Regions from separate parts of the Pseudobacillus sp. FSL P4-0506 genome, predicted to be linked through region 3. Evidence: riboswitches for the same ligand, from Rfam matches in the RefSeq annotation. Region 3 holds a riboswitch; each other region holds the start of a gene.

Region 1 (3,748 bases), 630 kb from region 3:
TTTTTCTTATTTGGCGTTGCGGCAGTAATGATTGCCGGCAGCGGATCGATTTTCGAACAGCAATTTGGTATCGCTCCTTTGTATGGAAGTCTTATAATGACGGTATTAACTGCTGTCACTCTATGTTTCAATTTTCAAAAAGTTATTTCGGCGATTAGTTTGATGACTCCCTTCCTATTTATCATGATTTTTATCGTTTTTATTTACTCTGTTTTCCGTTATGAAGGGAATGTTTCGGATATTTTTCAAATCAGCCAAACAGAAAATACGGCAGCCTCTCATTGGCTGATAGGAGCCATCTTATATGTATCGTACAACATTGCGGCTGGAGCAGCTATTTTGACATTGATGGGAGGAGCTGAAAAGAATGAGAGAACGGCTGGGCTTGGAGGTATTTTTGGAGGCATTGGCCTTGGCTTATTGATCTTATTAATTAATTTGACAATGCTTTTAGATTTCGGAGCCAGTCAGCAGGCCGCTATGCCGATTGTTCACATTGCCAATGATATTTCGCCAATCACAGGTTATTTTATGTCATTTGTATTGTTAGCGATGATTTATAATACGTCTGTCGGAATGATATATGCTTTTGCTGCGCGAATCGTACCGGCCCATCGTAAGTCTTTTACTCCGGCAGTAGTTATTTCTACATTGGCCGCTTTTCTGGCAAGCTTCGTCGGATTCGTTAAATTAGTAGGCACCTTGTATCCAATTGTTGGCTACCTCGGTTTGATCTTAATTATCGGTGTTATTTTCGCCTGGCTTAGATTTAAGCAACCATTTAAGAATGAAATGAAGATATCAAGCTAATAAGAAAGCTATCCACCAGTTAAGTGAACACCAACTGGTGGGCAGCTTTTTGTTTTGCCAAGGGATTGCATAGCCCCTCTTTCTTTTTTGATAACGGTCCTCTTCATTTGCTTTGTTAGGCAGAGGGAAGAGTATGAAAGAAGAACGCATATAAAAACAATGCATATGTTGAAATTACGAGCTGAAAGGAGGAGGGCAGATGGAGATATACCGCAGTTATTTAAAGGAAGCTAAAAAATGGTGTGAGGCTTTATGTGCTTTGCAGCATGAATTAATTGACCTTAATCAGGTGGAAAAGTGGAAAAACCAGGTAGAGAAGATGGATAATCGTTTATCGAATATGAAAGAAGAAGAGATTCATTTAATCCAAAGTGAGATTTTGGGATTAGATCAGGAGTGGCGCCAGCTTCATGAAGGGCTGTTTGCTGAAGAAAACGAAAAAGAGAAGGAGGAAGAGCGAGAAAGAGCTGAACAGGTTCCTATTGGCCGCCACAAACTTCCCCCTCTCCCCTATGCGTACAATGCTTTAGAGCCTTATATTGATGAAGAAACAATGAGGCTTCATCATGACCGGCATCATCAAAGCTATGTAGAAGGTTTGAATAAAGCAGAGCTGGAGCTGCAAAAGGCACGAAAAAATAATGACTTTGAGCTCGTCAAGCATTGGGAGAGAGAGCTTGCTTTCAATGGTGCCGGGCATTATTTACATTCGATCTTTTGGAGAATCATGTGCCCAAACGGAGGGGGAAAGCCTTCAAGTGAATTAAACCGAGAGATTTCCCGGTCGTTTGGCAGCTTCGATGGGTTTAAGAGACACTTCTCCAAAGCCGCCGAGAAAGTAGAGGGAGGGGGATGGGCCATTCTCGTATGGTCGCCGCAAGCTCAGCGATTAGAAATATTGCAAGCTGAAAAACATCAAAACTTAAGCCAATGGGATGTAGTTCCTTTACTTGTACTTGATGTTTGGGAACATGCTTACTACTTGAAATATAAAAATAAGCGTGCGGAGTATATTGATAATTGGTGGAACATTGTTTGTTGGGATGAAGTAGAGGGACGCATGAGAAAAGCGAGAGGGCATTGAAAAGGCATTGCCTATTCATGGAAACTATATTACACTGGTAAGCAATGAAAAACTTTATATAAGAGAACCGGGTGCCTTTGCAACAGACAGCAAAGGGTAACAGGGAATCGGGTGCAAATCCCGAGCGGTCCCGCCACTGTAATCGGAAAGTTTTTTTTTCATTGATGTCACTTGAGAAATCAGGGAAGACGAAAAAAGCGCGCAGATCCGTAAGCCAGGAGACCTACCCAGGTTTGATCCCCTATGATGCCTTCGCGGAAAGGAAAGGTGGCCGAAGACAAAGCAGTCTCTGTTGCTTTTTTGTGCTGTTTTCACACACCCAAGCCTTGTTCTTAGCGATAAGAACAGGGCTTTCTTTCTGTGCTGATAAAAAAGAGAGGAGATGGAACATTGAAGCTAGCGTTTGCAGGATGGATAAGAAAGAAAAGAGGATCATCCTTTGTTTTCTCAGCTGTTTTCCGCGCGAACAAGCAGGGTTATTTGTATTTACTCATGGGACTTGCTGTCTTCCTTTTATTTTCTATTACATGGTCTATTACTCTAGGGCCGGTTAATATGCCAGCTGTTACAGCATGGAAGATCATCCTTTCACATGCACCTTGGGTGGGCAATTACATAGAGGCAGACTGGAATAAGGCTCAGGAACACATAATTTGGAACATTCGGGTGCCGCGTGTATTGCTCGGAACTGTAACAGGAGCGGGTCTTGCAGTAGCAGGAGTTGTCATTCAGGCATTGGTACGAAATTCACTTGCCGATCCTTATATCTTAGGCGTATCTTCAGGTGCTTCAGTAGTAGCAACGCTCGTTATTTTATTTGGCGCTCTGCCTGTCTTTGGACAATATGCCTTAACTACTGGCGCTTTTACCGGTGCCATGATAGCAATGGGAGCCGTGTACATAATCGCCCAGGAAGGCGGAAAGATTCTCACGACACGCCTATTGCTGGCCGGTGTAGCTGTTTCGATGACGCTGTCCGCTGTAACCAATTTTATTGTGACATTAGCACCGAAAGAATCGGGGATTCGAGAAGTCATGTTTTGGATGATGGGTAGCCTTGCTGGAGCCAAGTGGGAACACTTAGCGATTCCGACGCTAATAATTGCTGGCAGTGTCCTCTTTTTATTATCTGCCTCTTCATCGTTGAATGCTTTGTTAATGGGGGAAGAAGCGGCAGGAACACTTGGAGTAAATACAGATGTTTTTCGAAAGATCCTTATTGTTGTTGCTTCTTTAATTACCGGTGCAGTAGTGGCAGTGAGTGGTTCTATTGGCTTTGTAGGATTAATGGTGCCTCATCTAGCCCGGCTATTGCTCGGTTCCGACCATAAGCGTGTGATTCCAGTTAGTGCACTGCTTGGCATGCTCGTTGTGATTTGGTCAGATACAGCAGCCCGCTTGCTGCTTGCGCCAGAGGAGCTGCCGATTGGTGTAGTTACCGCTTTTTGTGGAGGGCCATTTTTTATTTGGCTCTTGCGGCACAGCTCCTATTCGTTTGGGGGAGGCGGCCGATGAAACTACTCGTTGAGAATGTTAGTTATTCAGCAAACGGCAAGTTTATCATTGACGATATTTCACTACAAGCGGCTGATAAACAGTTCATTGGCGTTATTGGTCCTAATGGAAGTGGGAAATCCACTTTATTGAAGAACGCTTCTCGGATTTTAACACCAGATAGCGGAAAGGTATGGCTTAATGGCAAAGGGCTGCATGAAATGCCGGCAAAGCAAGCAGCAAAACAACTGGCTGTCGTAAGTCAAGAGGCTGCTGTGCCATTTGATTTTACCGTTGAAGAAATCGTAGCAATGGGCCGTCACCCTTATAAAAAATTTTTTCAACATGAAACAGAAGAGG
Region 2 (3,748 bases), 1.3 Mb from region 3:
GTGAGGGATTGGAAGTTTGATAGACTGATGGAGGGGATTAACAGTGAATACAAAACGTTTATATGAAATTAGTCAAAAGCATATGTGGCTTCCTTTTACACAAATGAAGGATTACGAAGAAGCTCCCCTTATTATAGAGAGCGGCGAAGGTATCCGGCTAAGAGACATCCACGGCAATGAATATTTCGATGGCTATTCTTCCTTATGGCTAAATGTACACGGTCACCGACGTCCAGAAATTGATGAGGCGGTGAAAGAGCAGCTTGGACGAATTGCCCATTCAACCTTACTTGGGGCGGCAAATGTGCCATCCATTCAGTTGGCTGAGAAACTTATCCAGATTTCTCCGGAAAACTTAACACGCGTATTTTATTCGGACAGCGGAGCAGAGTCAGTGGAAATAGCCATAAAGATGGCGTACCAATATTGGCAAAATAAAGGCAGGACTGAAAAAACAAAGTTTGTCACATTGACAAACGGTTATCACGGCGATACAGTCGGTGCGATCAGCGTGGGCTCAATCGACATTTATCACCGCGTGTACAGCGCATTAATGTTCCATTCATTCGCCCTCCCCTTCCCGTCAGCAAAATGGCATCCTTCCGGCAATGAACAAACGGCTAAAGAAGATTCACTCTCAGAAATACATGACTTATTTGAAAAGAATCATGAACAGATCTCCGGACTAATTGTTGAGTCGATGGTACAGGGGGCGGGTGGTATGCACATCATGCCAGTCGGGTACTTAAAGGAGCTTGAACAGCTTTGTCGAAAGTTTAATGTGCTTTTTATTGTGGATGAGGTGGCGACTGGATTTGGGCGCACGGGAAAAATGTTCGCTGTGGAACATGAAGGTGTTTTGCCAGATATCATGACAATGGCAAAAGGAATTACCGGTGGATATTTACCGATTGCAGCTACATTAACAACAGAAGAAGTATACCAGGCATTTTACGGGGAATATACCGAAATGAAAACTTTTTTCCATGGACATTCTTATACGGGCAACCAGCTCGGCTGTGCAGCAGCTTTGGCCAATCTTGATATTTTCGAAAAAGAAGGGCTTGTTGAGCAAGCTGCTAAAAAAGCAGAATATGTTGAGAGGTTGATGGCTGAAATAAATGAACTGCCACACGTCGGTGAGATTCGACAGCTTGGTTTAATGTGCGGAATTGAACTAGTGAAAGATAAAAAGACCAAAGAACCTTTTCCGTTTGAAGAGAGAATGGCTTATCGGGCAACATTGCGAATGCGTGAATTGGGGATGCTGACGAGACCGCTTGGTGACACGATCGTTTTTATGCCGCCGCTAGCTTCCAGCTACGAGGAGCTGACTAAAATGCTTCAAATTATAAAGCAAGCCATTGTGGAAACGCTGAATGTGAAGGTTCATACTAAATAATAAAAAACATCCTCCCGTTCATCGGGATGGATGTTTTTTATATAGTTCTGCTGGCAAACGATCTTGTTTTTAAACAGATGTTTGCTCGTATGTCATGTTGTCATTTTATTTGGCTATAAGTTACGGTCATGTGTTGAGTCGCGATCGTTTAAGTACGCGTCGTCTTCAGGAAGAGCGTCTATCCGGCTTGTATCAGAGGAGTCAAATGCCTGGCGAAGAAAGTAAACTAAAATAAGCGCAATGCAAAGCAGTAGGACAACTAACCCGATTAAAGTTGCAAGATTCATTTTAGCCGCTCCTTTCTTTTTATTTATCCTATTCCACTTTTGTCCTGTCTAAAACATAAAGGTCTTATATGATAAGAAAATTTATTTTCTGCAGAGAATAGAAACGAATTTTTAGAAAAGCTGCGAACCGTTTTAAAAATTTATGAAAGTAAAGTTTTTTTTGTGTATAATGAGGCTAAGCGGAAAACTACATATATTTAATCAGGTAAAGCTGAACAAAAAGCTTTTTAAAAGGGCAAGCTGGTGGAAATCCAGCGCGGTCCCGCCACTGTAAGTGAAATTTATTTATTTCACAAGCCAGAAAACCTGCCTGGTTTAGAGCACCAATAACCTACGCGGATAGGGTGGTGTAAAAGCGGCTTCCTGGTTCAATGTACCTGTTTGGCCCTTTTTCACTGCATCTCTCCATCGCGTAGAGGTGTTTTTTTGTGGATATTTTTAAGAAGCAAAGGGAGAGAAAGTCATGAACAAATTATCTCAGTACACATTATCCTTCGTACTGGCTGCTGGCCTGCTTGCCGGCTGCGGAACGGATAAAGCAGAAACTGGAAAAGAAGAAAAAGCAGATCAGCCAAAAGAGAGTCAACAAGCAGCCTTTCCGGTAACGATAAAGGATGCGGAAGGAAAAGATGTCGTTATTGAAGAAAAACCGAAACGAATTGTTTCTCTTATTCCGAGCAATACCGAAATTGCTTATAAACTCGATTTAGGTGATGAAATTGTCGGGGTATCAGACAACGACAATTACCCGAAAGAGGTGAACGCCAAAGAAAAAGTTGGCGGCATGGAGTATAACATTGAAAAAATCATTGGGCTTGATACGGATCTCGTATTGGCACATGGTTCCAGTGCCCACAACTCAAAAGAGGGATTGAAGCAACTGGAAGAAGCGGGAATCGATGTACTTGTCGTTAATGATGCCCAAAATTTTGATCAAGTATACGACTCAATTGAAATGATCGGCAAGGCGACAGGAACAACTGAAAAAGCAGAAGACGTAGTAGAAGAAATGAAAGACGGTCTATCAAAAATCGAGGAAAAAGCGAAAACTATTAAAAAAGAAGAAGAAAAAAGTGTATTTATTGAAGTATCACCGGCTCCAGACATTTTCACACCAGGAAAAAATACATTTATGCAGGAAATGCTTGATCTGATTCATGCGAAAAATGCCGCTGCCGATCAGAAGGGCTGGGTGCAAATGACAGAGGAAGCGATTATCAAGAAGAATCCTGACGTAATCATTACTACGCATGGCTACTACACAAAAAAACCGATTGAAGAGGTACTCAGCCGCAAAGGATGGGAAAACATGACTGCCGTTAAAAACAAGGATGTCCATGATGTGAATGCTGACCTCGTCAACCGAACAGGCCCGCGTCTTGTTGAAGGAGTAGAAGAACTTGCCGAAGCGATCTATCCAGATGTTTTTAAGAAATAAAAGCTCGGCTTACTTGTTAGTTTTGGCTTTTTTTATTACGGCTGTATTTGCAGGTATCTCGATCGGAACGATCCAAGTTCCGTTTCGGGATATCGCTTTCTTATTATCCCATCATTTTTTTGGAACGCCGCTTGAGGGAGTCGATTCCTCTTTTGATAACATCGTGTGGAAGATCAGATTTCCGAGAGTATTGTTGGCCGGTCTTATAGGAGCCTCTCTAGCGGTAGCGGGTGCTGCTTTTCAAGGGCTGCTGCGTAATCCTCTGGCAGACCCTTATACACTCGGTGTATCTTCGGGTGCTTCCGCAGGCGCTGTTATGGTGCTGTTTTTTAATATGCAGCTCCCTTGGCTTTCCGGATTTACCCTGCCCGTTGTTAGTATTGTGACTTCGATTATAACCATTTTCATCGTTGTTTTGTTCGCCCAGGCGATTGAACGGTCACTTAAAGTAGAAACTATCATTCTAACAGGGATTATTTTTAGCTCTTTTTTAGGTGCGTTGATTTCACTAATGATTGCTTTGACCGGTGAGGAATTGCGGCAAATTATCGGATGGCTGCTTGGGAGTGTATCAATGAGAGGCTGGGATTATATTCAACTTATTTTGCCCTTTTTTTTGGT
Region 3 (3,748 bases):
TCAATAATTCTACAATTGGCCATAATTCCAAGCTGATACAGAATATTTTGCAAATCAATATAATCCCTGCGTCTAAACTTTATGGAATAACCGTGTTCTCTATGTAAATCTATATAGTGAGGCTTTTCTGGACCGCTTGTCATACCCGCTATAACAAGCCGAGAGGCAGCCTGATTCATTTTAAGTAAAGCTTTATCGATATCGCGGATGCGATAATAACAGTTTATTCCAAACACTACATCACACGTTTGCTTAATGTTGAGCTGTTCCCATTTTTCATGTATAAAGCTTATATTGTTTAATTGCATCTTTTCGGTTTTATGTTTTAAAAAATCGATAATGCTTTGGGAAATATCAACGCATGTAAGCTGTTTGACATGTTCAGACACACAGAATGTATAATTACCCCAGCCGGGCCCAATCTCCAGTACATGATCACTTTCATGGAGCAGCTTCAACAGCTCTTCTCGGATGATGTGTGCATAAGCATTTGTATCGACTGTGCCATTTTGCTGCTTTTTTTCCAAAAAAGCGTTCCAAAAGGCATCTTCCGCTTCATCATTTATCATTCGGTTAGAAAGCGTTCCGTCCCACTCTTTCATATTTTCTTTCCATAAGTCAATGTAGTTACGTCCTAAAGATGTGCTTATACTATTCATCTATCCAATGCTCCTTCTTTTTGTATTTGCTTAGGTTATATAAAAAACAAAGGGTTATAAGCTCCTCAGCTTTTTATTCCGGATAACGTAAATTACTATCAAGGCTTGATCCACATATAAAAACTGTACATTTTCTGAAATGCCCTTTATAAAAAAGCATTTCTAACCATTGAAGAGGATAGAAATGCTTTTTTAAAGTAAAAGAAGACTCTTTCATCGTTCAAACAGATTTAAAAATAGCCTTCTTTTTCGCGTCTTTTATATCCGTCCCTTTATCCGTTAATCAAAGGTTTAACGATCCACATCAAGATCATAAAAAAGCAACCCAATTGAAACCCTTATTATTGACTTGTCCCCATCCAAATTGTTTTGTCTTCGAATGATGTGCGAATGGGCACTTTTACTTTCTTTAATGACTCAGGATCTGGATAGCCAATAAATAAATTACCCACTACCTTTTTATGCTCCGGGGATCCGATAAATCGATAAAGTCGTTCGTCATGTACAAGTCCTACGCCCCGCGTCCGCCATACAAAACCTAGCCCTAACTCATGAGCCGCCAGCCACATCGAATGGATCGCACAACAGACCGCAAACTCGTTGTCTTTTGTGGCGTCTTCATCATCAGGAATAACATCGCTCGTTACAATAATATGTAGTGGCGTATTCTGAACGACCTTTAAAGAGCTTTCAATGAGATTGGGCTTTGTAGGAAATCGCTCTTTTAAGTAATCTTCTGCTAGTTGGTTATACCTGCTCTTGGCTTCCCCTTTTACGACATAAAATGTCCACGGCTCTCTCATTCTATCGTTGGGTGCCCATGTAGCTGCTTCTAATAGCTTAAAGATTTTTTCATCCTCTACTTCGCGCCCATCATAATTACGGATCGCTCTTCGTTGCTGTAGATCTGTTAAAATAGTCATTTTCCATTCCTCTCCTTTAACTAAAAGTATTCCTGGCTATTCATATGAATGTTCTCTTACAGTGACCCAAAAAAGCAGCAATAAAAAAGCATTTAAACCTGTATAGTTTAAATGCTTACAAAAAAAGAGTGCATGCCCTTATATAAAACCCAGCCATTATCTTCTTTCCGTAAACACCTCCCTATATCCCGTAGGTCCATCTGTGCTCTTTAAATAGGCAGGTTTCCTGACTTATCTTCTACACAACCCGCGCCTTCCCACTTTTTCTTTTATAAAAGCAGTGACGTTATGCAGGTTGCTCTGAATTTACAGTGGCGGGAACCGTGTTGGATTTTCACCAAGCTTCCCTTTTAAGCTGTCCATCTTTAATATACGCACAGCACCTATTCAAAAAATATTCACTTTTCTACATATTACCACAAAACGATGCCGGCATGTTCACTAACCCTTTCCAGACATACTTTTCAGTTTACTCTTGTCCAAATGACGCCAACCTCTCCGCTCTCAAGCGTTCATAATTTACATACGGAAGAAGCTACAACTTTACTTTCGATATGGAGCAAGAGATAAGTTACTGAAGAACCTTCTTCAAGTAGGTTCATTGAAAGCATTTTATGAAAGTTTGTCATTACACTGTATGTTTAAACTGACAGTATGGTTGATAGAATGAAAGGCCCCATATTCGTATGATTAAAGGTCCATAGATGTAAGTTTAAACTAACATTACTTTTATATGGCATTTTTCAGTTAGTAGAAACACCTTGATTTAAAAGGGAATTTGAATCATTCATTGCGTGGAATGATTCTTGCTTTAACTCATTTAAGAGAAAAGATTGATAGCTGGCGATCATTGCCTTGTCATCTTAAATGTATGAAGGCCGCACTATATGGCACTAAAAATTTTAGTTAATACTGTCTGAAAGGAGGGTTTAATGAATTGCCGTCATTTTTCTTTTCCTTTGTTTTGTGCATTAGCAATACTTTTTGTGAATGTTTTAAAGTCTCCCTCCCCTAACTTAAAGGTGTAGAGGAGCACAAAAACTTTTTATACATGCCAAATAATCTGCTAGACAGGAGGAATACATATGTCCGCGAGAAAACGAGCACGTGATATTGGATTAGATTTTCCTGGTGTGCCGGGGCACTTTAATGCGATTACCGATGTTCCAGGTGTTAAGGTCGGCTATACAACGATTATAGAAGGAGAAGGTCCTGTTGTAATTGGGGAGGGCCCGATCCGTACGGGCGTAACGGCTATTTTGCCGCGAGGAACAAAGGAAAAGATGCAGCCTATTTGGGCCGGCACATACAGCTTAAATGGAAATGGCGAAATGACAGGAATGCATTGGGTAAATGACGGCGGCTATTTCTTAAGCCCGATCTGTCTTACGAATACACATTCTGTCGGCATGGCTCATCATGCCACAACCAAATGGATGATTGAGAAGTATAAAGAACAGTTCAGTGAGCATCACCTTTGGGCAATGCCAGTTATTGCAGAAACATATGATGGATTGTTAAACGACATTAATGGCCAGCATATCAAAGAGGAACATGTCCTATCAGCTATCCATTCAGCAAAGTCCGGGGCCATCGCTGAAGGCAATGTTGGTGGAGGAACTGGCATGATTTGTTATGAATTTAAAGGCGGAACGGGTACATCATCCCGCATAGTTGAACTAAATGGCGAACAGCATCATGTGGGAGTGTTAGTTCAAGCAAACTATGGTATCCGCGACTGGCTTACCGTTTTAGGTGTACCTGTTGGAAAACATTTAACTGAGCATAAAATCCTTTCTAAAGAGCAAGGCTCCATCATCGTTATTATCGGGACAGATATTCCGATGCTTCCCCATCAGCTTAAGCGCCTTGCAAAGCGGGCGGCGATTGGGATTGGCAGGAGCGGAAGCCCTGGCGGAAACAATTCCGGTGATATTTTCCTGGCCTTTTCAACAGCAAATGAAATGGATATCCCCCAACTTTCAGAAGACAAATTGACAATGACCTTTGTCAACGATGAGAGTTTTGATCCTATTTATGAAGCCGTCTGTCAATCTGTTGATGAATCAGTCATTAATGCGATGATCGCAGCCAAAACAATGTCTTTAGTGAAACCCTTTGGAAAGAAAGCTTATGCCATTGATCACGAAAAGTTGCTTAAAGTGA
Region 4 (3,748 bases), 380 kb from region 3:
TGACTGCTTCGTCCGATTCCCAGCTTAATCCCTTCAAAGCGAGCAGGTGCTGCCAGCCAAACGTGCCGAGCCCAATTCCCCTATATTTCTTGTTCGTCAGCTGTGCCTGTAGCACTGGGATACTGTTCATTTCAATCACGTTATCAAGCATTCTTACCTGAATCGGAATTAAGCGCTCAAGCACTTCATCCATAACAGCGCGGGCCAAAGAAACAGATGACAAATTACATACAACATAATCGCCTGGGTCCTTCGTAATCATGATTTTTCCGTCTTCCGTCTTTTCTTCGATCACAACAGTCGGACTCATATTTTGGCAGATTTCCGTACAGAGATTGCTCGCATAAATCATGCCGGCATGCTTATTCGGATTCGCCCGGTTGACGGTATCCCTGTAAAACATATAAGGGGTGCCTGTTTCAAGCTGGGAAATCATAATAGCTTTCATAATCTCAATAGCCGGCACGGTTTTTTTGCTGAGCGCTGGATGAGCCGCACACTCTTTATACCGGTTTCTAAATGTACCTGCTCCTCTTTTTTCATCAAATGAGTCTTCAAGCGAGTAGCCCATTACCTTCCTTACCTCATGCGGGTCAAATAAATGCCATTCTTCCCTGTTATCAACAGCTTCCATAAACAAATCCGGTATCGTTATACCGGTAAACAAATCATGTGTTCGGCGGCGTTCATCTCCGTTATTCAAACGGGTTTCTAAAAAGGAAAAAATGTCTTTATGCCAGACATCGAGATAAACAGCGATCGCCCCCTGACGCTGTCCGAGCTGATCGACAGAAACGGCCGTATTATTGAGCTGTTTCATCCATGGAATCACGCCGGAGCTGACATTTTTGAATCCTTTAATGTCACTGCCCTGGCTGCGAATTTTCCCTAAGTAAATGCCCAGGCCCCCTCCATTTTTGCTCAAATTGGCAGCGTCCGTATTGGCATCAAAGATCCCTTGCAGGCTGTCGTCCACCGTATCGATAAAGCAGCTTGACAGCTGGCCGTATGATTTCCCGGCATTGGCAAGTGTTGGCGTAGCTGTTGTCATATATAAATTAGAAAGAGCCCAATATGCTTCTTTTACGTATTGGAGACGTACCGATTGAGGTTCGTTCATCATTAACGTCATCGCAATAATGAGCCATCTTTCCTGCGGAAGCTCTGCTGGCTGCTTGTCGAGCGTATGAGCTAAATATCTTTCGCTCAATGTAACAATTCCGATGTATGTAAATAAGTGATCTTTATCAGGATCAATGATGGTGCTTAACTCATTAATCTCCGCTTCCGTATAAGCTGTCGTTAACTGCGGATTGTATATTCCTTCTTTCAGCAGAAGGTGAATAAGGTTCAAGAAGCTGCCATACCTATTGGTGTTTTCCCCACGTGTTATAGCTGCTTGCTTATATAATTGTTGTAAATACAGACGGGCAGCTACAAATGTCCAATCCGGTTCTTCACTTGTGATCCGCTCCACGGCTGAATGTAAAAGCAGCTGCTGAACCTGCTCATTTGTCCATCCCTCTCTCGTATCCAAAGTTACCCTTACTTTTTTCTTGTAGCTTGCCAGTTCAATAGAGGGGAATTCTTTTTGAATTTCACTGAACGCCTCTTCTGCCACACTTTGTACTGTTTGAATCATATTTGTTCCTCCTAAACGATAAGTAGTTTAGAAAGAGATTTTTTTGTCCATAAAAAAACCATCTTTCTAGATGAAAGATGGGATAAGAGCGAAGAAATAAAAGTTTAATGAAAAATGGGACAGACCTGCTCCTAAGCATCATCAAAAGAGCTTGTCTGAACGAAAGACATTTTTATTTTCTCCGCGCTTTCTTCCCAACTCCCGAAGAAGAGTACACGCAGTAAAAAGGCAGGTCTCCTGGCTTGTGCTTCTTCCTTCCACATTCCTTCCCATCTATTAGACAGTGGATTGATCTGCGGTCGTTCACACTTACAGTTGCGGGGACAGCTTCGGTATTTCACCGAATTCCCTATTAAGCTGTGACAGCACCTTTTTACTAAATATTGATTTAATTAAAGCATTACCACTAAATGTTGTGTCCGGATTAGTATAACAATGAAAATTCTCCTGTGCAAGCCTTGATTTATTTTTCTGTCCTTATTTAATTTAAAATGATTAATTCATCCTGACCAGAAGGATCAACGGCTTGCGGAATCACAGCGGTTGTTTTTAAAAAGGTTTTATTTGTATCACTGGTAGGTGGATGTTCAAGGTCAATTTCCAGCGAGAAAGGAATCGTTAGCTTTTCTTTAGGCTGGATTTCACGTTGAATCGGGATAAGAATTTCTTTTACATCTTTGTCATGGTATGCAAAATCACTGTCTTCGCGAACTTCATCCATTTGCAGATGCAAAGAAACAATGAGTGCATCAATTGGTTCCGCAGCCCGGCCGCCATTAATCAATACTGTTCCTTCAATTTTATCCCCTCTGTGGTAAGCCTCTTTTTGAAGAGCTGTATCAATCGCTACTCCGCCAATTCCAATACTGGATAAAATATGTTTCCACATGAAACTTCTCCTTTCTTTTAGTTAGTATTAGTTTAATATTCCCCGAGGCTCGCTCCTTAATCTTAACCAAATAGGATGGTTTTGAATTTGAATTTTACACATAAATAAATAAAAACATACTTTTTAAAAAGTATGTTTTACCTTGTGGACTTTGTCTGCCAACTGAAAAATATGTACAGTTGTGATCGCAAATAGATTAATAATTTAATGGATGTTTCTCTTTTTAAACCGTCCACCGCGCACTTCCGAAATATCTGCAATGGCCAGGAAAGCCGAAGCATCGATCTCCTCCACGATTGTGGTTAATTTAGATTCTTCCAAACGGGTAATGATGCAAAATATAACCTTTTTGTCATCACCTGTATAAGCGCCCTCTCCATGTAAATAAGTGACGCCTCTTCCTAATCGGCTATTAATGGCATCGCCTATCTCTCTTGCTTCATCGCTAATAATCCATGCCGATTTTGATTCTTCCATCCCGGCAACGACAATATCGATCGCTTTAGCAGCTACCACATAAGCTAGGATAGAATACATCGCACGATCCCACGTGTAGACAAACCCTGCAGAGCTAAGTATAAATAAGTTAATGAACATGACAATTTCACCAACAGAAAAAGGGACTTTTTTGCTTATCACAATTGAAAGTACTTCAGTCCCATCTAGCGCCCCGCCATTTCGGATGACCATCCCAACCCCAACACCTAGAAAAATCCCTCCAAAAATTGTGGCCAGAAGGATATCCTCAGTAAACGGCATAATCGGGTGAAAAAATGTGGCGAAGACAGATAGCATAATAATCCCATATACAGTCGATATGGCAAAAGTTTTCCCAAATTGCTTATATCCCAAGTATACAAACGGTAAATTTAAGATAAAAAGAAAGATACCAAGTTTTACTCCTGTAATGTGGGAAAGCATAATGGAAATACCTGTCACCCCACCATCAATTACCTGGTTGGGAACTAAAAAGATCTCTAATCCAACAGCCATGAGCAAGGCGCCAACTGTAATAAAAACAGCCCTCTGAATCACTTTCAAACGCGATAATTTCTTATGTTGCTTTTTTACCAATAACTCGTCCGTCAAAAAACCACACCTTTACTCATACTTATTTATTTTTAGTATATCTTAATTCCTGCTTAAGAAAAATAACTTTCAATTAGGAAAAGCCTTAAAATAAAAAAATTATCCCTTCCATAGCTGTGCACTATAAA

What was found. Region 3 has a riboswitch for cobalamin ahead of MKZ02_RS15290 (nitroreductase family protein). Riboswitches for the same ligand answer to the same signal wherever they lie in the genome.
Region 1: another riboswitch for cobalamin. It lies ahead of MKZ02_RS18115 (FecCD family ABC transporter permease); the one in region 3 lies ahead of MKZ02_RS15290 (nitroreductase family protein).
Region 2: another riboswitch for cobalamin. It lies ahead of MKZ02_RS21750 (ABC transporter substrate-binding protein); the one in region 3 lies ahead of MKZ02_RS15290 (nitroreductase family protein).
Region 4: another riboswitch for cobalamin. It lies ahead of MKZ02_RS13455 (ribonucleoside-diphosphate reductase subunit alpha); the one in region 3 lies ahead of MKZ02_RS15290 (nitroreductase family protein).

The regions. Positions count from the first base shown of each region.
Region 1 covers NZ_JBBOOI010000001.1:3,667,287-3,671,034, reverse strand. The annotation lists gene MKZ02_RS18125 (YkvI family membrane protein) at 1-810, shown strand, start outside; gene MKZ02_RS18120 (superoxide dismutase) at 1,010-1,894, shown strand; cobalamin riboswitch at 1,947-2,139, shown strand; gene MKZ02_RS18115 (FecCD family ABC transporter permease) at 2,387-3,409, shown strand; gene MKZ02_RS18110 (ABC transporter ATP-binding protein) at 3,406-3,748, shown strand, end outside.
Region 2 covers NZ_JBBOOI010000001.1:4,321,197-4,324,944, reverse strand. The annotation lists gene bioD (dethiobiotin synthase) at 1-66, shown strand, start outside; gene bioA (adenosylmethionine--8-amino-7-oxononanoate transaminase) at 83-1,402, shown strand; gene MKZ02_RS21755 (hypothetical protein) at 1,516-1,689, opposite strand; cobalamin riboswitch at 1,876-2,017, shown strand; gene MKZ02_RS21750 (ABC transporter substrate-binding protein) at 2,153-3,127, shown strand; gene MKZ02_RS21745 (FecCD family ABC transporter permease) at 3,090-3,748, shown strand, end outside.
Region 3 covers NZ_JBBOOI010000001.1:3,041,216-3,044,963, forward strand. The annotation lists gene MKZ02_RS15285 (class I SAM-dependent methyltransferase) at 1-659, opposite strand, end outside; gene MKZ02_RS15290 (nitroreductase family protein) at 1,001-1,582, opposite strand; cobalamin riboswitch at 1,782-1,984, opposite strand; gene MKZ02_RS15295 (DmpA family aminopeptidase) at 2,668-3,748, shown strand, end outside.
Region 4 covers NZ_JBBOOI010000001.1:2,662,032-2,665,779, reverse strand. The annotation lists gene MKZ02_RS13455 (ribonucleoside-diphosphate reductase subunit alpha) at 1-1,642, opposite strand, end outside; cobalamin riboswitch at 1,853-2,030, opposite strand; gene MKZ02_RS13450 (sporulation protein) at 2,124-2,531, opposite strand; gene MKZ02_RS13445 (YitT family protein) at 2,736-3,620, opposite strand.